One region of the Arthrobacter sp. CAN_A214 genome, then DNA from elsewhere that is predicted to be linked to it. Evidence: riboswitches for the same ligand, from Rfam matches in the RefSeq annotation. Region 1 holds a riboswitch; each other region holds the start of a gene.
What was found. Region 1 has a riboswitch for cyclic di-GMP ahead of IWX65_RS03520 (3-oxoacyl-ACP reductase). Riboswitches for the same ligand answer to the same signal wherever they lie in the genome.

Region 1 (8,136 bases):
AACAGGAGCTGGCCAGGGCATCTAATGACCAGCCCCGGGCCAGACGGAGGGCCCGGATGCGCTGACGAACGAGGGCGTCAATATCTTGCTTCATACGCAAGAGACTATGCCTTAGAAGCATTCACTGTCTACAGTGGGGATTATGAGTCACCACATCGCCAGCGAGAATAAAGATCACCCGCACGAGCACCACCAGCGGTTCGGTGACCAGGACCAGCACCGCGGCCTCGACCTCGATGCCGAGGTGTTCAGCGAGCACCTCACGGCCGTCCTGAACCTGACCGGCCCAGAAGCGCACACCATCGTCGACCTCGGCGCTGGCACCGGCGCAGGCAGCCGATTACTGCGCGAACGGTACCCTGATGCCGTTATAACGTGTGTCGACAACAACCGGCAGATGCTCGAATTGCTGCGCGAGCAGGACTTTACCGTGATCGAAGCCGACCTCGACGAGGGCTTCCCAGCGCTACCCGAGACGCCGGTTGACCTGATCTGGGCATCATCCTCACTCCACCATGTCGCCGATCCTGCCCGACTGCTGTCGGGAGCTCACCGAGCATTGGCACCCAATGGATCCCTGGTCATCGTTGAACTCACTACTCTGCCCAGCTTCCTCATCAATCCCCGCGAAGTGCTGCTGGAACAGCGCTGCCACCGCGCCGCGGCAGCCGAGGGATGGAACCACTACCCCGATTGGACGTCAGTGATCGAGGACGCCGGCCTCATCGTCGCCAAGTCCGAGGTAACGACCACCGCACCCGTCACCCCTGCCGCGCGGGAGTACGCCCAACAGTGGTTCGCGCGCTTTTCGCACTTGGCGGGCCTGAGCACGAGCGACCGCCACGCAGTTGAAGACCTGCTCAAACGGTTCTCCAACAACCTCGAACTCGAACCTCGCACCACCCGCACCGTCTGGGTGGCTACCTCAACCAGAACCGGGAACAATCATGAATCAACACACCATCAAAGAGAACCCGCATAACACCACCGGACAGACTGCGGCTACGACCCAAGCCGACAAACCCCATGGCGACCGCAAAAGCTCCAGTTCCCACGCCTACGACGTCGCCGTCATTGGAGGCGGCGCCGCTGGACTCAGCGCCGCAGTCACACTCGGCCGTTTTGGCCAAACCGTGGTCGTCATCGATAACACCACCTCCCGCAACGCCGTCGCTGGCCATGTCCACAACCTGCTGACCCGCGACGGCACGCCACCCGCCGAGCTGTACCGGCTCGGACAGATTGAAGTCGAACGATACGGTGGTCAACTCGTCACTGGGACCGTGTCCTCAATCCACGGTAGCGCCGGGGCGTTCACATTGACGCTCGACGACCGCTCAATCAGCGCAAGCCGGATCGTCGTCGCCACGGGCGGCAAAGATGAACTACCAGACGTGCCCGGCCTTGGCGCGCGGTGGGGTAAGGACGTACTGCACTGCGCCTTCTGCCACGGGTACGAGGTGCGCGGCCAGCGCATTGGTGTGCTTGCCACCGGGCCGATGGCCATCCATCAGGCCATGATGTTCCGACTGCTCACCCCACACGTCACCGTGCTGACTCACACTGCACCACCTACTGCGGACCAGTACAAGGATCTGGTCGAGCGGGGCATTGCCGTCCTGCCTGCAACCGTGGTCGAAGTACTCAGCCACGATGACGATTTGACCGGCGTCCGCCTGAACGATGACAGCCACATCGACCTCGACGTCCTAGTCATCGCAACCACCGTGCATGCCCGGGCCGACTTCCTTGCCCCCCTCGGCCTGTTCCCCACCGACCTCACCATCAACGATCACGTTGTCGCCACCCGTATTGAGACCGGCCCCAACGGCGCCACCAGCGTGCCCGGAATATGGACTGCAGGCAACACCAGCGAACCCATGGCCCAAGTCATCAACGCAGCAGCCAGCGGACTCGCAGCAGCCTCCGCGATTATCGGCGAGATCGTCCTAGGAAACCCGATCAACCGCTAATCACACCGATGGCGTCCCATCGGATGCCCCCGTCGTCGAGGGGCTCAACAAAGGCCCGCTCTGCACAACGAAACAGCCCATGTCAGCCAACGAACCATCCCCTACGATCTTCATCACCGGTCTGAATTCCGGGGAGTAGTTCATGGTGCGGTTCCGCTTCCACCCTTTAAGGCGTCGATCGACGGCGCAGTGTTCGGTAGCTGGAATGCTGGGTACATGACAGAGCACTCCCTTGATGAGCAGTCCAGGCCGCTGCGCTTCCTCTCCCTGCAGCAGGTAGCAGGTAGGAGGTAGCAGACGAGCTGAACACCAAGCACAGCACCATCCGAGGACTCATCCAGTCAGGAGAGCTGCCAGCCATTCAGATTGGCGGCCGAGGCCAGTGGCGCATCGAACGCGCCAAGCTCGAGGACTACATCACCGGTGCCTACGCTAAAGCTCGGACCCACATTGCCCGAGGGGACGTCGACACTCCACCGGAGGCATCGGGATAAGGGGCCTACGCCTCCAAATCAGTCCCCGTCATTGGGTGACGCAAGCGTGATCGCATTGAGCCACATTCAGCCCTCACGCTGGATTTTGATCAACGGTTCGAGGAATCGGATCTTCACCGCTGTCCGTGTGTAGGCGATCGCATGCGCTTGGATGCGAATTGCTTTTGAGGGATAGCGGATCCACACGTACATCCGGCGTGGCTTGGGGAAGTCGGTGGGTTGGCAGTTTTCGACGTCGAGTTCGGCCGCGATGAGCATGATCAGTTCCTTGCGCATGATGAATTCCTCGATCCGATCGTCCATCAGCCTGGCGTAGTGCTTGGTGTACCTTTTTGATCCCGCCATGACCTGGCCACGCGCCCCGCCTACCGCCGCTCAAGAACCGTCGACGCCGGTGACGCGGCGTAGCCGCCAGTCCTCCCACCGCGGGTCCGCGCTCAGCGGTTATTCTCAACAAAGTAAAAAAGTCCTTTGATGAGCTTGAGGGCGAGTCGAGATGGGAAGCATCGGGTATGCCAGGGTCAGCACGCTGGAGCAGAACGCAGACCTGCAGCACGCAACATTGAAAGCGGCCGGCTGCAACCGGATGTTCACCGACCATGGTGTGAGCGGAACGATGGCCGGTAGGCCCGAGCTGGATAAGCTGCTCGACCATCTACGGGAGGGTGATGAGGTGGGGGACTGCTGAAGGTTCAGTTTCCAGTACGAAATGTCCCCTAGTTGCTCCACGGGGGAGTTGGGGCGCTGCCTTGATGGCGGGCGCCGAAGAGGAAAGCGTTGAGGTGCAATTGCCGGTACGCGCTTATGGGTGTCCGGCTCAGTCCATGACTAGCCCGCCGTCGACCACCAGGTTCTGCCCGGTAACCGACCTCGCCCAGGGCGAGGCGAAGAAGAGGATGGTGTCAGCGAATTCCTGCGGTGTGGTGACGTGTCTCAATGGTGTGGAGGAGGCGATAAGGTCGAAGACCTTTTCGGGGGTGGCTGCGCTGGCGTCGGTGGTGCGCAGCAGCCCTCCGGAGACCATGTTCACTGTCACATTGTGCCCGCCCAGGTCCTTGGCCAGGGTTCGGGTGAGGGACAGCAGTGCCGCTTTCGCTGCGGTGTAGTCGTGGTAGGGCACCACGGGGTTCTGGAACAAGTTGGTGCCGATGTTGATGATCCGCCCGAAGCCTTGTTCCTGCATGCCTGGCAGGGCCGCCTGCGTGGTGTTCAGGGCCCCCCGGACGCTCCCGGAGAACTGGGCTGCGAACTCGTCCCAACCAATTTTCGCTGCATGTGAGCGGGCATCCCCATTGAATGAGAAGGCCGCCAGGGCGTTGTTCACCACGGTGGTGACCGGGGCGCCGAAGTGTTCCTGCGCTCGTTCGAGCATGGTGGCCACCTGTTCGGGATCGGTGACATCAGCCTCCAGGGCCACGGCCCGAGACGAGCCGAAGTGATTCGTCAGTTGCCGGGCGGCGTCCCGGCTGGCGTGGTAGTTGATGATCACCCGGGCACTCTCGGCGGCGAAGGCTTGGACGATGCGGCGGCCGAGACCGCGGCCACCGCCGGTGACCAGGACGATCTGTTCTGTAATCTGCATAAGGCTCCCTGAGGGTCAGGGCGAAAAGATGCGGGACCGATAACACCTGGGTTTGGCAGGACATCCCTTCGCCAGTACGAACTGGATCAGGTTCAACAGGTGTCATCTCAGCCGGTTGATACCGGCACCCCGTGTCACTGCCTCGAGAGTACACGTTCTCTCCGAGCCCAGAAAGCCTATTATTTCCCTGGGTTGCAGGAGCCCCCGTGTGAGGCGTGCGCATCTGGGCTCCATGATGGGGACTGTAAATTCATTGGTGTTTTTGGCCTGACGGGCGGCGCGTGGGGTACTACTGCGTACGACCTCTACCCCGTCGCGCCCTGTCGCATCTGAGCGCACGTCGAACCCGGCTCGGCGCAGCACGCACAGACGAGGTTACGGATATCCAGGTCGTCTTCAATAACAACAGCTGTCCCCTGGGTATTGAGCAGCTCGGTTTCGCTGAGCATTCGTGAGGCCTTCATTGTTCGGTAACCCGGCTGACCGCGTGGGTTCCGCGGGTTTGCGTCCCAGACTCGCGCCGGGTTCGCCTTAACGCGCGTAACGAGAAGGGGGGGGTGGTGGTTAGGCATACGCCGCAGTGCCTTCGGCGTAACCGAGAAAGCCGCGTCTGTGGCCAGGGTGCTACGCGAGCTCCTTTCGTCACTTTCATTGGCACACGTAGTGGAACATTTTGTGTGCCACGTAGTGATTGAAGATGCGGCATCATGGGGTGGGCGGGGCGGCAACGACGAGGGATCGTCAGAACTGGGGGAGAAATGGAAAGGTCTCAGGAGCCATCCTCTGGGCGGTACACGTTGAGCGATGATGGGAACTTTCTGCGCCTGCGGTGGGCGCCAGGCGTCACGATACACACAGAGGATATTCACTCCACGATCGAGGCGGTCACGGCCGCATCTCCTCATGGAAAGCGGCCTCTGCTGGTGCATATTGGGTTGGTCGAGCGGATTACTGTCGAGGCCAAGCAGTTGCTCATTGATGACACATGTTCCACCCGCACCGCCGTCGTTGGTGTGGATGAGGTGGGTAGGGTCCTTACTGCGTTCAATTACCGCTCCGCCACGCCCAGTCGGTACTTCGACAACGAGTCCGACGCCATTGCCTGGCTCAGGGAAGACGGTGAACCAGACAGTAAGGACGCTCATCCTGACAGTGCTTTTGCCGCCAACGAGCACTTCACTGCCGAAATGCGGGGGGGAGTGTTATGGCTCGAGTGTGTGGCCAGTACGGAAGTCGACAACGCTGTCGCTGCTGGAATCGTCGACCGGGCCAACCAGCTCAGTCCGTCCGTTTGCCCGCCGATGCTCATCCGCCTCAATCACCTGATCTCCGTGACGGAAGAAGCGCTGCACACCCTCGCGACGGGACTGAATATCGCGGCCCTGGCCATCGTCGGAGTCGAGACCGAAGACCCGGTGATCACTGCCTACTACAAACAACAACACCACCCGCCCTACCCCACCCGGCACTTCACCACAATCAATGACGCCCAACAGTGGCTCACCAAATGCAGATGACACCCCTCAGGAAGCGCAGAGAACCATTTATTGTGGGACGGCACGCTCGTCCGCTCAAAACCCGAGGGATATAGTGACAACGTGCACGGTCAAGGTACTGTCGGCGAATCAGCCCAGGATCTTGTGGTCTTGCTGATCGCCAGGGCTTGCTAATGAAGGTAGAGCGCCGGGCGGCTCCACCCGGGACTGTGTTCCCCTGCTCGTTCCGACCCGCGCCACGCGGTCCATGCGTCACGTCGAGACTCAGCCTCGGTGTCGGCAACGAAGAACTCGTCACCATCACCTATGGCGGGCGCCGCGCCGAAAAACTCTCACCGCACTGATATCGGTGCTCTTCACGGGGCGACTAACAGCACCGAGAATGGGGCATATTTCTGATGGACGGGGATTTTTCGCAGGGGAGGGGGTGCGCGCATGATGATTCGAAGATGGCTATCGGGGGTTGCGTCGCCCTCAGCATTACTGGTGCACTCGTCATGCTCGGCTGCGTGCTCGCCATCTACTTGGAATCAACAGGGTTAGGCGCGCCGAGGGACGCGGGTATGCGGCCCGGTTACACAACGATGCTCATCACCATCGCCATGGCGGGGATCCTAGTGCCGGCGGCGGTCTGCTTTGCTGTTCTGCGTACCGCCCAGCGCCTCATCGTAAGGGTCACGGCATTGGCGGCTGTAATCATCGCCATAGCAATAGTGGGCATCGTAGGCCCCTGATACCAGTAGTCAGCGGTAGTGCCTGCCCGTGAATCACGCCTTGCGCCGCTTTGAGCGCTGAGGAGCAGGAATGTCCTATGAATGGTCGTTTCCGGCATCCCTTAGTGCCTGGGTGACCCATTCCTGAAGTTGCGTGGTGTTCCAGCTGGGTGTGGCGACGAGGAGGACTTCGCGGTCTTCGCGGATGACGCGTGTGATCCCGTCCTCCATCGCCAGGGTCTTGACCATATGGTCCACCTGCCGGGAGTATTCGTGGGCGATGTCTTCCCGCAAGGACACTTCGATTTCACGGCCGCGGATCGGGTGATCGCCGAGGTCTTCTACTTCGACGAGCGGCTCGGGCGGTTCGTGTCTGGTTTCCTCGGCACTCAGCGCCTCGATGACTGCTTGGGCGTATCCCGCCATCTCGTCGTTCGCGGGTGCTCTTCGGCCGCGAACCACTTCCCGGGCGCTGGATGCGACTGGCCCCGGAAAGAAGATCTGACGATCGGCTCCGGCCAACACAGGGTGATTGCGGAATTGGTAGCGCTTATTCGGATGCTGACCAATTTGCCACTGAGCAGTGGGAGTGCGGTCCTCCACTACCCGCACGAGGTACGAGATGAACCCATCGAGCAACTGGACGGATTCATAGGAGAGGATCGCTTCGGTTTCGGCTGTGAAGCGCTCCCAACTTGGCCAGTCCTCGTGCGGCACTGTGGCGGGGTCGGTGCACGCGGGCGCATCCGGTCCTGTTAGTCCGCTCAAAACCCAGCCCCACAGCGGAACCAGCCCCTGGGTTGTCCCGTCCAAGAGGGTGTCCGGGTCCCGACCGTCCGCACGGAGCGCTTGACGGAACCGCTCAAGCGCCGGAGCGCGTTCGGCGAGGAACTCCTCCAGAGCCGAGACAGCCTGGCGTTTCGTCAGTTGTGGGTAGTACTTCATGGCAGATGAATAACATATTGGATGCCGTGCTCTTCCAGCAGGTCCAAGATCCTCGGGTCCGCACCCAAAGACCCCGTCCGACCGCCGACGAAGTGCCAGACGACGTCCTTGATATCTGCGTTATCCACTTTGTCGCCCAAAATGGCAGCATCTTTGAGAATCTGTGTACGTATGCGCGAGCGATATGGCACGAATCCTGACTTCACCTCTCGCATGATACTGCCGTCGACCAGATCGGCGACTCGGCCAGTGCTGAAGCCCGGAGGAGTCCTAAAGACCTGCCGTGACAGCGGCGTGTTGGCCACTCCGAAGAGGCCCGCCACGGCGGTCTCTGCCTCGCGCCAGTGAGTGACGAAGGGCAGGGGCGTGCCGACTTGAACCTTTGAACGGTTCAGCGCTGCGACAATGTGGTCAGCACCTTGTCTGGAGGAGGCAAGCCGGAGGAAGCTCGCCTCGTCCATGTCCGGGGATGCCTTGCGCAGAGCGTCCCAGTTGCTGTTGATGCCGGCGATGATGTCCGCACGGGCTTTGGCCGGGAAGTCCTCCAGCTTCGCGATCGCGGCGACGACGTCGTCGAGCAGGTGTGCGCTGCGGCCGAGGAACTTCGTGACTTTGGCGATGATGTTGGCGGTGTCTCCGACGTAGGGCACGATGCCGGCCAGAGACATACCGGCCGCTACCCAGTCGGTTTTGACGGTATTGGCGATCGCGTCGCGCAGGTCGAGGATGGCACCGGCGATCCAGCCGACCACCGGGATGAAGCTTACGGCTGAGGAGCTGATGGTGCCCAGCAAGTAGGGCACGGTGGTGCCGTCCCCGGCGTCACCAAGTGCCGCGCCTTTGGCGTACTCGCTGGCCCACTCATCGGGGCTCATGGGGTCATCGAAGACGACAGGGCTGAACCCGGCGTCCGTGTCGGCGACCTCGGTGCCG
Region 2 (8,136 bases), on a different contig from region 1:
GGCCCCATTGGGCTGTGAACTCTGCAAACCGGTCCTTCGCTGCCTGCTTGGACGGAGCGGTGTAAACCGGTCCGAGCGCCCACACCATGCCGTCGCGGTGTTGCCGGTCGCCCTAACGGAACGAGTTGCGGATTACGTCCATCCACTGATGCACCACCGTTCACTCCCGGGCGGTCGTGAACGCTTGCGGCAGGTACTCAAGCCCGTTACGGACATTCTCGAAGCCGCGGTTCCAGCTCGGAAAATACCTGCAACCGGAACCGGACGCTCTCAGCACCGTCACCGGCTGAAATCCAAGGATCTCCTACTCCCCGTTCGTGGTGACGCCCACGACGAAAGTAGAACGGGATGTTGCGCACCTGCCCACCGCGGACCGACACCGCCAATCGCACCGACGAGAATCACCGGCTAGAACGAATCCAGCGGGCGAGACCAGTCCGTTAACTCACCGGCGACCTTCTTAAACGACTTCTCAAAGCGATCTTCGAGATGGTGTTCTTTGACACCTTGATCCCATAGACCTTCTCGAGCGCGCCAACCACCTCGCCGCATTCAGTTCGCTGCGTCGCACGTCTGACTGTAAGCCAGTTTCAGCAACACTCCCTCACTCAGGGCCTGTCTCCTTATTGGCGTAGCCAGATCAGGACTGCATGGAGGGCGACCGCGGAGCGGTAGGTGATGGTGAGCTTGTCGTAGCGGGTGGCGATACTGCGCCATTGCTCGAAGATATTGAAGGACTGCTCGACGACGGTTGGCCCTTGAAGAGTAAACCTTATCGCCCATACCGCGTCGGGACGGGTCCGAGCCCGTCCCGTGCCGGGACGTGGGACGTTGATGGCCTCAAGGACGTGCGGGAACATCCGGGAGTCCGAGCCCTGTCCCGGTCCGATGATGAACGCCAGGGGCCGGCCCTTCCCGTCGCAGGCGTGGTGGATCTTCGTGCTCGACCCGCCCCGGGAACGCCCGAGGGCGTGGTCCTCGGGCTCGGACCAGCGTTTCTTGCAATTCGGCAGATCCCCCTGTGGTGCGGGGAAGGTTCGTACCGTGCTGGTGAGCGCAGTTGATTGTCGAGTCCATCGACACAGTTCAGTAGATTTCACCCGCGGCGTCGGCCTGGGTCAGTAGTACGGCGTGGATCCGGCCCCAAATCCCCTCTACCGCGAAACGGCGGTGGCGCTTCCACGCGGTCTGCCACGGATCGAACTGCTTCGGCAGGTCACGCCATGCGATCCCACACCGGTACCGGTAAGCGATACCCTCAACGACCTGGCGGTGGTTCCGGAACGGGCAGCCGCGTTGGCCATCGGAACTCGGCAGCAACGACTCGACAGGAGTCCACTTCTCATCGGGAAAAGCCTGAAATCGAGACATGCTGCCAAGGTATCCAACCGGGGATCAACCTATTGGGAGACACGCCCTGGGGCTGTCATTGCCGGATTCACATTTGAAACGTCCCTGAAACGAATACTCGTTAGCGTCGAAACTCCTATCTGTGGAGGAGAAGCATCATGAGTGACATGTTCGGTCGGAATGCGGCGGAAACCTTGATGAGCGGTCTCGGGAGGCGCCGGTTTCTGGGGGTCATCGCGGCCTTCGGGACGCTCTCGGCAGCAACAGCGTGCACCAGCGCAGGGACGGCGGCAAGCGGCAGTGCAGGAACGCCGCCCGCGACGGGGCAACCATCACCTGGCGTGTCAGGTGTCGCCGGAGGCACCCCGTCAGCGGTTGGTTTCGGCGAAATTTTGCAGCCCGGCAGAGGTGCCATCCAGGGCGACGCGTATCTGGCGTCCACCCCCGGGGAGGTTTTGTGGGGCTACGTGCCCACGGTTCACGCCAAGCCGGTGCTGTCGATCCGCTCCGGCCAGACGGTGACCATCGACGCCCTTTCCCATGAAGGCATCCTCGAGGACCAGGGACGGGATCCACGGGAGTATTTCGGGGCACTTGGTGTGGCCGAGAACAGCATCCTCGAGGACGCGGTGAGTATCGCGGCCGAATACAACCGGACGCCCCGGAACTTCGACGCCGACGGCCCGCATATCGTCACCGGCCCCGTCGCGGTCGAAGGAGCCGAACCCGGGGACGTCCTGAAGATCGAGACGCTCGAGGCAACCCCGCGCGTACCCTACGGCGTCGTTTCCAGCCGTCACGGGAAAGGAGGGTTGGCCCTGCAGGCGGAAAACCAGCCGCCCGCAGGCATCACCCTTGAGGAAGTGATGCCCCCAGTCGCCACCGACAACCGTTCATCGGGCATCCCCTCGGACTACGGGAACGTCTCGGTCTTCACAGCTATTGAGGACGGCAAGGGCGTGATGAGAAGCGGAGACATGACGGTGAGATTCCCGCTACGCCCCTTCATGGGAATGATGGGTGTGGCATTCGCCGAATCCGAGGAGCTCACCTCGCCCGAAGCCAACTCGGTCCCTCCCACGCTCGGCGGCGGGAACATCGACATCCGCCACCTCGGTGCGGGGTCCACCTTCTACCTGCCGGTGAAAGCGGAGGGAGCGTTGTTCTACGTCGGTGATCCCCACATGGGGATGGGCGACGGAGAAGTGGCCCTGACCGCGATGGAAGGATCGCTGCGCGGCTCCTTTCGGCTGACCGTGTGCAAACCCGGTTCGGGAGACGCACCTTCGGTTGCCTACACATATCCCTTCGGCGAGACGAAGGACGCCTGGATTCCCATCGGGCTCTCTGACCCCGATGGGCTTGCAGGAGGAGGGGTCAGCGGAGACCTGAACGTCGCCATGCGCCGGGCCATCGTCAATGCTCTTGACTTCCTGCAGAACGACCGGGGGATGGACCGCGCCATCGCCTATGCCTACCTCTCGGCGGCCGCGGACTTCGCCGTGTCGCAGGTCGTGGACCGCACCGTGGGTGTACACGGGCTCATCAGCAAAGCGGACTTCACCTGAGTGGATCATCGGAAAGCGTCCACGACATTGAGCTAGTTCCCTGACATGGCGGTGATGTCGCAAAAATAGTGAGTAGGTTCAGGTGATGAACGAACTGGTTGCTTTTGTCCTGGCCCGCGTTGCGGAGGACCAGGACCTCGCTCACGCAGCCCTGCATGATCCCGGGTTCGGCGGCGTTCTGGGTGCCTACGTGCATGGCGGCCACGCCGATCGTGGGCAACCAAATTACAGGCCAAGATATGCCTCGGATGACCCGCTGGCCCGTCACATCGCGCAACAACACCCTGGAAAGGTAATTGCGGACTGCCAAGCCAAGCAACGTTTAGTGGCGCATCTGCAAAGCATTCACCGCGATGACGAGGCAACCAGTGAACAAAACGATGTGCGCATACTGCTCGAACTTCTGGCCATGTCATGGAACCAGCACGCCGACTACAGGACCACCTGGGTCAGCTGATACCTCAGCGACCAAGGACACGTCAGGCCGCCCTCACCCAGCGCGGCCTTCCAAGAGATCAACGACAGCACCCGAACACACCTCTGTGCAAAACGCGCATGACGCCTGCGCCCAGCAACACTGCACGACGCAAAGCCATCGGCGCCTAACTGCTGAAGCGAAGATCACTCAGCAGCGTCCGGGGGGACCGTCCGATAAACGGTGTGTGGGGTCCGGCGGCTTCATCAATAGGTGGTGTTTTCGAACCGGCCCGCGAAGGAGAACACGCTAGTTCTTTCTTTCGTCGTAAGCACGCACGCACGCACGCCCGAGGGTTCCTCCCGGACTGCCGTTTGGGTAGGTTGAACCTAGTCCACGGTCGTCGTCAGTGGCGGGTCAGTCGGCATGTTGGAGGAGTCGACCTGGAGTCCTACTGTGACAGTCTGTCCCTGGTTCAGTGTCGAAGCCCAGTCTGCTCCTACACAGGTGATGGATTCTTTGGGTACTGCAGTGCAGGTCATTCCCCAAGCATTGGCTACGGCGGTGGCGTTTGGATCGTCCCACTTCACTGACCAGCGTTCTAGATCCTCGTCGGCCGTAACCTTGATTGAGGCGACGTAGCCTGTCTCCCAGGAGGCTTCCGGCACCCACTGCATGGAGTTAGCGGTCTGTGCTGTACGCGGAGGCGTTGTTGGCGAAGGTGGAGTCGTTGAGTCGGTCGTGACCTGTTTCGTTGGTTGGGTGACTGATGGTTCCTGGAGCAGGAAGGCCAGGGCGGTGAGTTTGCTGGTTTCCGGGGTTCGCCAATTGTCTTTGATAAGACCGCCTGTGTCACCGCTATTGGGGTTATAGGACCAATAGGAGTAGCTGATCCCGGTGCTGTCTAGGTATTTGACCATTTGGTCCAGCCATTGCTTGTCGGAAGTAGTTTCGAGTTTGGTTCCGAATTCGCCGAGGAGTACGGGCGCGATGCCCTGTCTGGCGATGTAACCCCAGTTGGTGTCCCAGACGCCGGGCAGGTTGACGGGGTAGTCGGGGGCGGAGAACCACTTTTGTGGGTACACGGAGCCAGGGTAATCGTGGGGGGAGTAGACGACACGGTGATCGACGTCGAGCCCGATGGGATGCGTGGCGACGCCTTTGAGTCCGCTCCCCCACCAGGTGGCGGTGCCGTCGGATTCGTTTTCGATGCCTTCGACGATGATGAGCAGGTTCGGGTTGATGGACAGGACTGTATTGCCGGCCCGTGTGGCGGCGGCCTGCCAATCGGTTGCAGGGTTTCCGCATCCCCAGCAGGCAGCTCCGCGCGGTTCGTTGTGCAGGTCGACTCCGATAACGGTCGGATTGTTCTTATACCGGTCGGCGAGCCTTGCCCAGTCCGCGATCCATGTTTCCTCACTGTAGGTGGGGGTGTACCAGAGTTCGGACTGTGATCCTGAGTCCGGTCGGTGGCGGTCAAGGATGACATTGAGTCCGTTGGCTTTCGCTACGGCAATGACGGCATCCATGACCTCAAGCGGGGCTTTGCCGAGCAGATCGGGGTTGGCCGAGTAGTCAATGGAGCTGGTTTCACCGGTGGTGATGCACTCATTGGAGTACGGTAGGCGAATCGTGTTGAACCCCATGTCCTTGATTTGCCGGATACCCTCGGCAAGGTTGATGGTCCACAGCCCGTGAGGCGCGCATTCCGGGGTTTCCAGACCAAACCAACTGGTCGACTTGATCACGTACGGGTTGTTTGCCGCATCGCGGATCGTTCCGCCATCAGTGTGGAGCCAACCGGAGTTCGCGGCTGTGGTTTCCGCTGCTCTCACCTCACCCGTTCCTGTCTTGGCCACAGCTAGCCCGCTGAGGACCAGGAGTACCACTACGGCACATAGTGTGGCCTTGAGCAGGCCTAGCATCTTTGTGCTGGGCATACGTTGGAATAATGGCATGCTGCTGGGTGGTTTGGATCGCATGGCTGAGACCTTCGTTGTTCGGTAGCCCGGCTGACCGCGTGGGTCCCGTGGCTTTGCGTCCCCGGCTCACACCGGGTTTGCCCTTGTCGGCAACCACCCTCTCGTACCACAAACTGGTGCGGTAGAGACGGACGGCCTTGTCTTATTCTCCGGTAGACACCTCAGCTATTGATGCGGCTATGCCCTTGTTTGAACGCAGTGTTTCCGCAGGAAAAAGGGGAAGGTTCTGGCTGCATCGCTCTTGATGACTATGTGGCGGGACCGGGGCGGTTATGGTTTCCTCGGTGTCCTTCATGGTGGTGTTGACCAGAACTGCGGTATCGGTATTCACGGTGTTGCTCCTTCGTTGCGGTGGTGTCGGGCCCTTGGTGACCAGCAGTGGGCTCTCTCCCCCGACGCTTCTATGTCTGTCAAGCGGGTGGAAACGGGTGTGGGCGCAGACCATAGCGGGGCGGCTTTGGTGACCGGCCAGCGTCCCCTCTCCCCCGTTGTTTTGGCTGCTGGCGAAGCTTGCGGAGCTGTGGCCGACGGAGGCCTGTCTACCCCTAGGGCAAGGGGCCGGGAATTTCCGGAGGAGATCAGCGACGAAGGAGCGCCGCAGGGAACTTCCTGCACCGCAGGCCCCGGAGGAACGGAGGGGCTAGACCGGCCGGAGCGGACACGTACAATCCGTCAGGACAGCAGCAAAAACAGAAAAACGCTTCTACAGCCCGAGCTCAGCGAGGCCCGTGCAGTAGGCCTGGGCGCTTGCCGCGCGAGGCCGGAACCCAGAGTCTTTAGGCCACACGTTGTTCCGGGCTACGTTGCTTGCGCTACGCCCAATTGATCAATCGGCACGCTTCACGGACGGTGATGATATGAGAGCATCTGCCGTTGAAGCAGTCAGCGTTTCCGGTCGGTCGTCTACTCACGAAGCCACGCCCGGTATTGGAACACCCGCCGCACCACGAGCTGCGGTTCTACCGGCTGCTCAGTCGGGCCATTCACGCCAAGCCCGCACCGCTCAGGCTTATCGCGGAGATGCCCGCCGACGCGCATGCACTCGTTGCTGCAGCGGGTGCCCGGGTGCGCCACCGATTTCCCGGGATCCAAGTCTTAGTCGGTTTCCGATGCGGGATAGAAAAAGACATCCACCGAGTTGCCGCGGTAATGAAACCGGGCGAGGCTCCCTGCGGGAGGCCTTCCTCCTCGAATGCTCCCGAAAGGAACCACGCGTCGATGTCCGCAAAAAGATCAACCCCGGGCGGTACGCAATTGGCGCCGTCGACGGTGGGACCCGAACGGTCGATGAGCATGAAGCACTGAAGTCCCTGCTTATCCACGGCGAACCACGGTTCTACCCCCCGATATGCTTCGTAGCCGCGAATGCTGGTGCGGTCGACGTCGGCTCCCAGGAATTCCAGCAACGAAAACACCACACTGTCCGCCTCGCCTGCGATCGGATACAAGGTGGCATCGGGACGCGGTCCCACGAGCGCCTCCACGGTGTACGCGAGGGCAAGAAAGCCCACCAGTGCACCTGCCAGGAACCAGCCACGGCGGGTACGTGAAGCAGTGATGCGATGCCGAAGCGACCGCGGTGAGCCCTCGCTGGAGACCGCAGCCGTGCTGCCGGCTGCCGAGTCCGGGCGATCAGCTCCGAACATCGTCCAAGCGAAGTCAGCCGCTGGCGCGCCTTCCGCGGCGGGAGCAGCTTCGCTGATTTCGGTGGCGCCTTTACGCGGACTCGCGGTGCGTGCCGCTTCCAGTTCCGTCAGCCGTGCCAGCGCAGCGGGGTCGTCCTGGATATCGGGATGCCGACCATAGGCCCTCCTACGGAGCTCATCCAGTTCACGCCCGGCATCGGGCGGGGGCGAGGATGCGTCCATCAGTCGGCCTCGGGGATGAGGTGGACGTAGGCATCCACCGTGTCGCCACGAAAGATGAACCGGATGATGCCATCGCCGGCGAGTCCTTCGAAACCTTCAAACCCATCACCGGATGACGAGACGTCCATGATCAGGTCTGCCCCAGACGGAGCGCAACGCGATTCTGACAGGCTGTTGCTAGCTAGGTGCACCGCCACGAGACACGGCGAGTCGAACGAGTTCGCCCCCGCCCAAATCTCGAGGCCGCGATACGACCCGAACCCGCAGAGGGTTGAAGTGTCGATCTCGAACAAGCGCAATTCCTCGACCAACCGGCTGTGGACCTCGCCGAAGGCCTCGGCCGCGGTCGAATGCAGAGTAGCCTGGGGGCGCGGTGCGGATACGAGGAGGACCGTCGCGACGATTCCGCCCGCGACGACCAGTCCGCTAATCCCCCACGCCAGGCGACTCCGCCACATCACCGTCGCGCGTTGCGCGAGCGACCGCGGCGAGCCTTCCTCCGTCGGCTGGGACGCGGCAGACGCGGAGCTGGCCGGCTCCGGCGCCGCCGGATTTCCTGCTGAGGCAGCGTCGGCTGGTGCCGCCGTCGGCGGGACATCAGTTCGGGCTGTTCCTGTGCGCGTAGGGGCATCCGCCCGGCGCTCGTCCTCAGTGCGGCGCGCCGCCTCGACTTCGCGCGACCGTGCGAGAGCCGGAAGATTGAACCCGATGTCGGGATCCGGCTCGTACGCACTCGCGCGCAGTTCATCGAACTCGCGGTCGGCGTCCGAAGGGGGCGTGAAGCCGTCCACAGCTGAAAGGTACACCAGTGTGCCGAGCGAGTCTACGGGCGCTCACACGAGGGCCGCCATGAAGCCGGGACAGCGGAAGGCTTGGAATCTTCACCCCCGGCACACAGGATCGACGTTGCTGAAGATCGGGCGGTGAACACGATCAGGCGCCGGCCATGGTCG
Region 3 (8,136 bases), on a different contig from region 1:
GCATTGCTGCAGAGCGCTCCCGACGCCATGTGGTTCATGGACTATTGGAACGGCGACGGAACAACCTCGGAGATGTGCGGGAACGGCGTACGGGTGTTCGTCCATTTCCTGGTCGTCAAGGGGTTCGTCTCGCTCGACGGCGGAGCAACCGTTTCCGTCGCCACCCGCGGCGGCGTCAAGGTCGTCGCGGCGTCCGCTGACGGTTACTCGGTGGACATGGGCCCCTGGGAATTCATCCACCCGGATACCGCGGTGGCCCGCGGCACGGATTCCCTGGTGGAAATCCAGGGACTCGACGTGGCACGCCCCGCCCTGTCGGTCAGCATGGGGAACCCGCACACCGTCGTCGCACTGGCAAGTCTCGGGGAGTTGACTGCCGCGGCCCTGCACACTGCCCCGGCCGTGGAACCGTTCCCTGCCCAGGGCACCAACGTCGAGTTGGTCGTGCCCAACGACCCATTGGTCGAGGACGGCGTCGGTGTCGTCACCATGCGCGTCCATGAGCGCGGTGTGGGAGAGACGCAGTCCTGTGGCACGGGAGCCTGCGCGGCGGCCGCTGCAATCCGGTACTGGGCGGGGGATTCGGCTCCCTCCCGTTGGGCCGTCGGGGTGCCGGGAGGCGTGGTCGGCGTCGTCTTCCATGTGGGCGTGGACGGACTGGAGCACGTCGAACTGAGCGGACCGGCTGAACTGGTCGCCGAGGGCGTACTGTTTCCGGCGTCGTTGCAAGCCCTTTCCCACTGACCGCACGCATCCCCGTGTTGGAGATCGGGGTCAGGCAGGGTTTCCGCAGGATCGTCCGAGGTGCACAGACGCTGACGTTCGGTGCGTCGACAGCAGCGTCCGGACCCCTTGGGCCGGGTCCGTACAGCCCGTAACGACGTCACCTTTCGTTGAACTGCGCTGACACCAGACGGGACATCCGCCACGGTGCTGCAGGGCGCGGGACGCCCCTGACATCTGCCCTGTTCGACTACTCTCTCGGAGGAGGGTGTGGTGCGGGCACGGACGGGAAGCGGGCAGGTTCGGCCTCGTATCCGTGCCCCCTGACAGGCGCGTCACCAGGGGCTCAGCCACGGCATCGGGCAGATTCCCCGGACCGGAAAACACAAAGCGCAAGGTTTACGCAGGTTGGACGAAAACAATGATTTTCCCGCCGGGATACACGTAACATTCGGAGGTGCCCTCCACTCACTTCCCTTCCGCCGGCGACGGGCTCCCGGATGACCATACGGGCTTCGGCTGCGGGCAGGTCCACTCCGGATCCTCCTCAGCGTGCAGCGAGTGCGAGCCGTTGGTGGACCGGAACGTGCTTCGTGAACTGGAGAAGGATTTCGACAGCCCGACGGTGGTGCATGCGTTCGCCCGGGACTTCGCGCAGTCCTGGGACGGGAAATATCGGCGCCTGGTCCGCTTCGTGGAGGACCGGGACAAAGCGGGGGCGAAGGAGGCTGCGCTGAGTGTGAAGGTCACCTCGACGATGGTCGGAGCGGCGCGGCTTGCTTATCTCGCTGCCTGGTTCGAAAAGCTCATCGAGGCCAACGACATGGATGCCGCCGCCCGGACCCTCGCGTACGTCGAGGCCTGCGGCTCCGACACCACCTCGGAACTCCTCGACACCTACATACCCCCGGACCTGTGAGGACTGCGCTCCTACGGAACCGGCTGCTGCCCGGGTGAAGGGACGAGCCGGTACCCGATGCCCCGAACCGTGGTGATGAGGTCAGGAGAACGCGCGTTGTTGGAGAGCTTCCGGCGCAGATTCCCGATGTGGACCTCGATCGCGCGCTGATCCGCGTCGCTGACATACGAATATCCCCGGTAATCCTCGCCCCGGACAACCCCGACGAGTGCGGACCTCGTCCGGACGGCTCCGTTACTTCGCAGCAGGTCGTGCAGCAGATCGAATTCACTCCTTGTCAGGAGCAGTTCCTCGTCGGCCAGCTTCGCCGTCCGGGCTTCCCGATCAAGAACCAGATCACCGTGCTGAAGCACCGCAGAATTCCTCAGGACAGCGGCAACGGTGGGGGCAGCGGCGGGAGCGGGCGGAGAAGTGCTGGGTGGAACCGGCAGCCCGAGCGGACGGGTCGCCTCGATTCGTGGCCGACGCAACATCGCATCGATCCTCGCCCTCAGCTCCCGTGGACGGAAGGGCTTGATCAGGTAGTCGTCAGCTCCGGCCTGCAGGGCCGTGAGGGTATCCAGTTCATCGGCTCGGGCACTGAGCATGATGACGTAGCAGTCACTGATGTTCCGGATACGCCGGAGCACCTCGTAGCCGTCGATGTCGGGCAGACCGACGTCGAGTGTCACAACCGTCGGGGCGTTCCTGCGCACCACCTCCACTCCGTCCCGTCCCGTTGCTTCGGAGTGGACGTCGAAACCTGCCTGCCGCAGCACAGCGACAACGATGTTCCGGATATCGATGTCATCCTCGATGACGACGGCTGACCCCTGCTCAGGACTTCTGACGGAGGTTTCGGTACTCATGCCGAGGCCTCGGTCGCAGTTCTTCGGACGGGTGCACCCGAACCGCCCGTTCTGCACGAAACCCGAGGAAAGGAAGCGCAGGGCATGTTCGCCCGTGTTCCGGGGGCAGCAGTGCCCGGGAAAGCAACAAATACCGACGCTTCCAATAAGCATGTGTACGGCATGGTTGAGACCTTTGCTGTTCGGTAGCCCGGCTAACCGCGTGGGTCCCGTGGCTTTGCGTCCCTGGCTTGCACCAGGTTTGCCCTTATCAATGGGCGAATGCCCATACATGTTCACGGACTTTATCAGGGTGGATCGCTCGTCGACTACCGACTCGATGACGCCTTTCTCACGGGCCGCACCGACGGCATCCGCACGAGTACCCGTCGCTTGAACCCGCCGCGCTTCCTCAGATTGGCGAGTTGCCCCGCTTCACGTGGAGCACCCGAAACGACTTCGAGGTGTCCGCGCGTTGCACGGCGAAGCCTTCCGGCAGCGACTCCGCCAGCCACCGCTGCAGCGAGTCGGCGCCGAGGTTCTTCTGCACCACCAGCCAGGCATCGCCGTCGGGCGCAAGCCTCGGGAGCCAGGCAAGCAGGAGCGCATGGAGCTCCTGCTTGCCGATGCGGATGGGAGGGTTGGACCACACCGTGTCGAATTCGAGGGTAGGGTCGACGCCGTCGGGCGTGCTGACGTGGACGTTCGGCAGCCCGAGCCTCGCGGCATTGTCGCGGGTGAGTGCGAGGCAGCGCTCATTGACGTCCACTGCGTAGACAGCTGCCGCCGGCGCCTTGAGAGCCATGCTCAGCGCGAGCGCACCCCAGCCGCAACCGATGTCCAGGAGCCGGGCTCCCGACGGCCGAGGTACGGCATCCAACAGAATGGCCGTACCCTTGTCGACGCCGTCGGGGCTGAACAAACCGGACGATGTCACCAGTTCCCTGCGCTGTCCATCGAGGACGACGGAGAGTGGGCGGCGCACCTCCGGTCCTGCGGGCTTGGCGGTGAAGTAATGCTGGGAGTCCATGGCAGAAGCCTAGTGCCGACAGCGCCTCCCTCCCGGCACGGGGGGTGAAACCGCCCGCCCCCACGGAAGAGGATGCTGCGGTTCCGCGCAGAGTGAAGTGCTGGAACGGAACGGCGGAAGGGAACTAGAATTGAAGTCCACTGTTACAAGGGAGAATATGACCACGAACTCCGGAGGATCCACCGGTGCCGACATGGGACCGGAAGAGATCCAGGCCGTTATCGACCGAATCCTCGCACATGACGAGGCAGCTTCGGCAAAGTCCTCGGGCGGGCAGGGACAGGAAACCGCCTCGTCTCCTCATGAGCGCACGTGGCGCTCTCGGGCCCAGGCGATTTCTGAGGAGGCCGATGAACGGTTCTCCTTCGACGGCGACCAGCAGGATCTCGCGGAGCGCCGTGCGCTACGCCGGGTGGCCGGGCTCTCGACGGAGCTCGAGGACGTCACCGAGGTCGAATACCGACAGCTGCGGCTGGAGCGGGTGGTGCTTGCCGGCCTGTGGACGGAGGGGACGGCGCAGGACGCTGAAAACTCCCTGCAGGAGCTTGCCGCCCTGGCTGAGACCGCAGGATCGGAAGTTCTTGATGGAATGGTTCAGCGCAGGCTCAAGCCGGATCCCGCAACCTTCCTCGGCTCGGGTAAAGCACAGGAACTGAAGGACATCGTCACGGCGACGGGTGCCGACACGGTCATCGTGGACAGCGAACTGTCCCCTTCCCAGCGGCGAGGACTCGAGGACATCGTGAAGGTCAAAGTCATTGACCGGACCGCCCTGATCCTCGACATCTTCGCCCAGCATGCGAAGTCCCGGGAGGGCAAGGCCCAGGTGGAACTCGCCCAGCTCGAGTACCTCCTCCCTCGCCTTCGCGGCTGGGGTGAGTCCATGTCCCGCCAGGCCGGCGGCCAGGTCGGCAGCGCAAGCGCTGGCATGGGTTCGCGTGGCCCGGGCGAGACGAAGATCGAGCTCGACCGGCGGAAGATCCGCACGCGCATGGCGAAACTCCGCCGGGAGATCGCGGGGATGAAGCCTGCACGGGACACCAAGCGATCGAACCGCCGGCGGAACCAGGTCCCCTCGGTGGCTATCGCCGGCTACACCAACGCCGGAAAGTCATCGCTGCTCAACCGGCTCACCGATGCGGGCGTCCTCGTGGAGAACGCGCTTTTTGCAACCCTCGATCCCACAGTACGGAGGGCCGAAACGGCCGACGGCATCGGTTACACACTGGCCGACACCGTGGGATTCGTGCGGTCGCTTCCGACCCAGCTCGTCGAGGCGTTCCGTTCCACGCTGGAGGAAGTTGCCGATTCCGATCTCATCCTGCATGTAGTCGATGCCTCCCATCCCGACCCCGAAGGCCAGATTGCAGCGGTCCGCGCCGTGATGACCGAGGTCGAGGCGCGTGACATTCCCGAGATCATCGTGCTCAACAAGGCCGATGCGGCCGACCCCTTCGTCATCGAACGCCTGCGCCAGCGTGAACCCCGCAATGTCGTGGTTTCCGCCCGGACAGGCGCCGGGCTCGATGAGCTTCGCAATCTGATCAGCGAGGCAATTCCCCGCCCAGGGGTTCGGATGGAACTCCTGGTGCCCTACGAGCACGGCGAAGTTCTCAGCCGGCTCCATCAGGAGGACGCCGAGATCCTCGGATTGGAGCATGTCGGCGAGGGCACCCGGCTCGACGTCATGGTCCGGGAGGCCCTCGCTGCGGAACTGGAACCGTATCTCCGGCATGAGTGAGGGGCCCGACGCCCTGACACTGCTCGATGCCGCCGTCGTGGCCATGGGTGGCGAAAGCCGTACCGGGCAGCAGAAGATGGTTCGCCAGGTCAGTGAGGCCATCGCCACCGGCAGCCATCTTCTGGTGCAGGCCGGGACGGGAACCGGTAAGTCACTGGCCTACCTCGTACCGCTCATCGCCCATGCCATGGAAAGCGAGCGGCCGTCGGTGGTGTCCACAGCGACGCTCGCACTCCAGGCGCAAATCGTCGGCCGGGATCTTCCGCGCCTTCTCGAATCGGTCGGTGAGCATCTTCCGCGGCCGGTCGACGTCGCCCTCCTCAAGGGCAGGGCGAACTACCTCTGCAAACACAAGGTCGGCGGCGGGTTCCCCGAGGACGACGTCCCGGATGCGCTCTTCAGCCTCGGGGAGGATGCCGCTCCGCACCCGGCACCCGGCTCCTTCGCCGCGTCGCCTTCCAGCGCGCTCGGGAAGGAGGTGGTCCGCGTGCGGGAATGGGCCGAGGAAACCGACACCGGCGACCGGGACGAACTTCTTCCCGGTGTCAGCGACCGTGCGTGGCGCCAGGTCTCCGTCAGCAGCATGGAGTGCCTTGGCGCCCAGCGCTGTCCTGCTGCGGAGGAGTGCTTCAGCGAGAAAGCGCGGGGAGCCGCTGCGGACGCGGACATCATCATCACCAACCATGCGATGCTGGCGATCAGTGCGTTCGAGGGCCTCGCCGTCCTCCCGGAGTACGACGTCGTCGTCATCGACGAAGCGCACGAGCTTCACGACCGCGTGACAGGTGCGGTGTCGGGGCAGCTCGCCCCGGCGATGATCAGCGCGGCGTCGACCGCGCTGCGGCGGCACGCCTCCATCGGAACAGGTGTACTGGACAGTGCGGGAAGTGCTTTCGAGGCCGCCGCCGAGCTTCTTCCATCGGGCCTGCTGCCCGGAGGGCTGCCCGAGGCGGTCGAACAGTCGCTGGACCAGGTGCGGAGTGCCTGCCGTGCTGCCCTGTCGGACACGAAGACCGACGGCAAAACCGGCGACGCCGACGGCGGCCGGCAAATGGCGCGCGCGCGATTGACCCTCATCTTCGATCTGTGCGAGCGGATCCTCGCCGCCTCTACGTCGAACGAGGTGGTGTGGGCTTCGCGCGCCAGTTCCTTCACTCCGGGTTCCGGCTATGGAATTCCCGACGACAGTGCTCCGGCTACCCTGAACGTCGCTCCGCTCTCCGTGGCCGGCAGGCTGCGCGAGGGTCTGTTCGCGGATCATACTGTGATCCTCACGTCGGCTACCCTTGCGATCGGCGCGGAATTCGGCCCCGTCGCCGGGTCGCTCGGCCTTGCTGGTGACGGCGCGCCGGCCTGGACCGGAGTGGACGTCGGCAGCCCCTTCGATTACCCCCGCCAGGGGGTGCTGTATGTTGCGAAGGATCTCCCGAAACCGGAGCGCGGCACCTCAGGTGCCCAGTTGGCGGAACTCGAGGCCCTTCTCACTGCCTCACGGGGAGGCGCGCTGGGGCTCTTCTCCTCGAAGCGTGCAGCCGAGGAGGCAGCCGAGGCGCTGAGGCCGAAGGTGGGTTTCGAGATCCTCTGTCAGGGCGAATCATCCCTGTCATCCCTCGTGCGGCAATTCTCGGAGGAACCGGACACCTGTCTGTTCGGCACCCTGTCCCTCTGGCAGGGCGTCGACGTGCCGGGCAATGCCTGCCGGCTCGTGGTGATCGACCGGATTCCATTCCCACGTCCTGACGACCCGCTGATGACGGCGAGGACCCGCGCCGTCGCGCGTGCGGGTGGCAATGGCTTCATGAGTGTGTCAGCGACCCATGCCGCTGTCCGCCTCGCCCAGGGCGCAGGGCGCCTGATCCGGGCGTCGGGTGACCGGGGTATGGTGGCGGTGCTCGATTCACGGCTCGCGAATGCCCGCTACGGGGGATTCCTCCGTGCAGCGCTGCCGCCCTTCTGGACAACGACGGACCGGGCGATCGCTCTCGGAATCCTTGAGCGGCTCGCTGCTCCCGCGCCGGACGCCCGGGTGGGCTAGAGGGCCCTCAGCACCGAGACGACTTTGCCCATGATGCTCGCATGGTCGCCAAGGATGGGTTCGTAGCGGGTGTTCTGCGGCAGCAGCCAGGTGTGACCGTCACGCTGGCGGAACGTCTTCACCGTCGCCTCGTCGTCGAGCAGCGCGGCGACGATGTCGCCGTTGAGGGCGCTCTGCTGCCGGCGGACCACCACCCAGTCGCCATCGCAGATGGCGGCATCGATCATCGAGTCACCCGAGATTTTCAGCATGAACAGTTCGCCGTGGCCCACCAGTTGGCGGGGGAGGGGCAGGATTTCTTCGACCACCTGGTCGGCGAGAATGGGCCCACCGGCTGCGATGCGGCCGACGAGCGGCACCATCGCGGTGTCGACGGCACCCCGATGCAGGCTCCCCGTCCCTGCTGGGAAATCCGGATTCTCGGGCTCCGTGGCGTCGGTCAGCGTCAGTGGAAGAAGGATCTCCATGGCCCTCGGGCGCTTCGGATCGCGGCGGATATAGCCAAGGCGCTCGAGTTGGGCCAACTGGTGCGTGACGCTTGACAGGCTCGCCAGGCCGACGACGTCGCCGATCTCTCGCATCGAGGGCGGATACCCGTTCGAACCGATCGACCGCTGGATCGTCTCGAGAATCGTCTTCTGCCGGTCGGTCAGTCCCTTGCCGACCGCACGGCCCCGTGGGCGCCCCCGCCCTGCGCTGACAGCGCCGCCCTCTGCTGCCGGAACCTCCTTCAGCGTGGGGCCGGAAACTCCATGCTCTGCCGCCTCGTGCTCTGCCACCGGTCGTCCTCTCCTTGGTGCCCCGTGTCCGGTTCATCAGACGCCGCCGGCCTGTTTTGTCGGTGGCGGGTGGTGATGTGGA

Region 2: another riboswitch for cyclic di-GMP. It lies ahead of IWX65_RS16585 (cellulase family glycosylhydrolase); the one in region 1 lies ahead of IWX65_RS03520 (3-oxoacyl-ACP reductase).
Region 3: another riboswitch for cyclic di-GMP. It lies ahead of IWX65_RS08655 (response regulator transcription factor); the one in region 1 lies ahead of IWX65_RS03520 (3-oxoacyl-ACP reductase).

Annotation. Positions count from the first base shown of each region.
Region 1 covers NZ_JADOUU010000002.1:341,957-350,092, forward strand. Annotated here, with positions in the region: gene IWX65_RS03490 (helix-turn-helix domain-containing protein) at 1-94, opposite strand, end outside; gene IWX65_RS03495 (class I SAM-dependent methyltransferase) at 143-982, shown strand; gene IWX65_RS03500 (NAD(P)/FAD-dependent oxidoreductase) at 948-1,973, shown strand; partial or broken gene IWX65_RS03505 (helix-turn-helix domain-containing protein) at 2,273-2,467, shown strand; gene IWX65_RS03510 (hypothetical protein) at 2,534-2,743, opposite strand; gene IWX65_RS03515 (recombinase family protein) at 2,964-3,155, shown strand; gene IWX65_RS03520 (3-oxoacyl-ACP reductase) at 3,285-4,049, opposite strand; TPP riboswitch at 4,096-4,191, opposite strand; cyclic di-GMP riboswitch class I at 4,516-4,590, opposite strand; gene IWX65_RS03525 (DUF7793 family protein) at 4,973-5,566, shown strand; gene IWX65_RS03530 (hypothetical protein) at 6,355-7,203, opposite strand; gene IWX65_RS03535 (VWA domain-containing protein) at 7,200-8,136, opposite strand, start outside.
Region 2 covers NZ_JADOUU010000047.1:519-8,654, reverse strand. Annotated here, with positions in the region: partial or broken gene IWX65_RS16600 (IS5 family transposase) at 624-1,371, opposite strand; gene IWX65_RS16595 (acetamidase/formamidase family protein) at 1,509-2,918, shown strand; gene IWX65_RS16590 (DUF6221 family protein) at 3,004-3,375, shown strand; gene IWX65_RS16585 (cellulase family glycosylhydrolase) at 3,723-5,273, opposite strand; cyclic di-GMP riboswitch class I at 5,333-5,407, opposite strand; gene IWX65_RS16580 (hypothetical protein) at 6,299-7,183, opposite strand; gene IWX65_RS16575 (hypothetical protein) at 7,183-7,989, opposite strand.
Region 3 covers NZ_JADOUU010000007.1:102,100-110,235, forward strand. Annotated here, with positions in the region: gene dapF (diaminopimelate epimerase) at 1-744, shown strand, start outside; gene IWX65_RS08650 (Hpt domain-containing protein) at 1,181-1,642, shown strand; gene IWX65_RS08655 (response regulator transcription factor) at 1,654-2,490, opposite strand; cyclic di-GMP riboswitch class I at 2,672-2,746, opposite strand; gene IWX65_RS08660 (class I SAM-dependent methyltransferase) at 2,882-3,499, opposite strand; gene hflX (GTPase HflX) at 3,657-5,240, shown strand; gene IWX65_RS08670 (ATP-dependent DNA helicase) at 5,233-7,275, shown strand; gene lexA (transcriptional repressor LexA) at 7,272-7,928, opposite strand.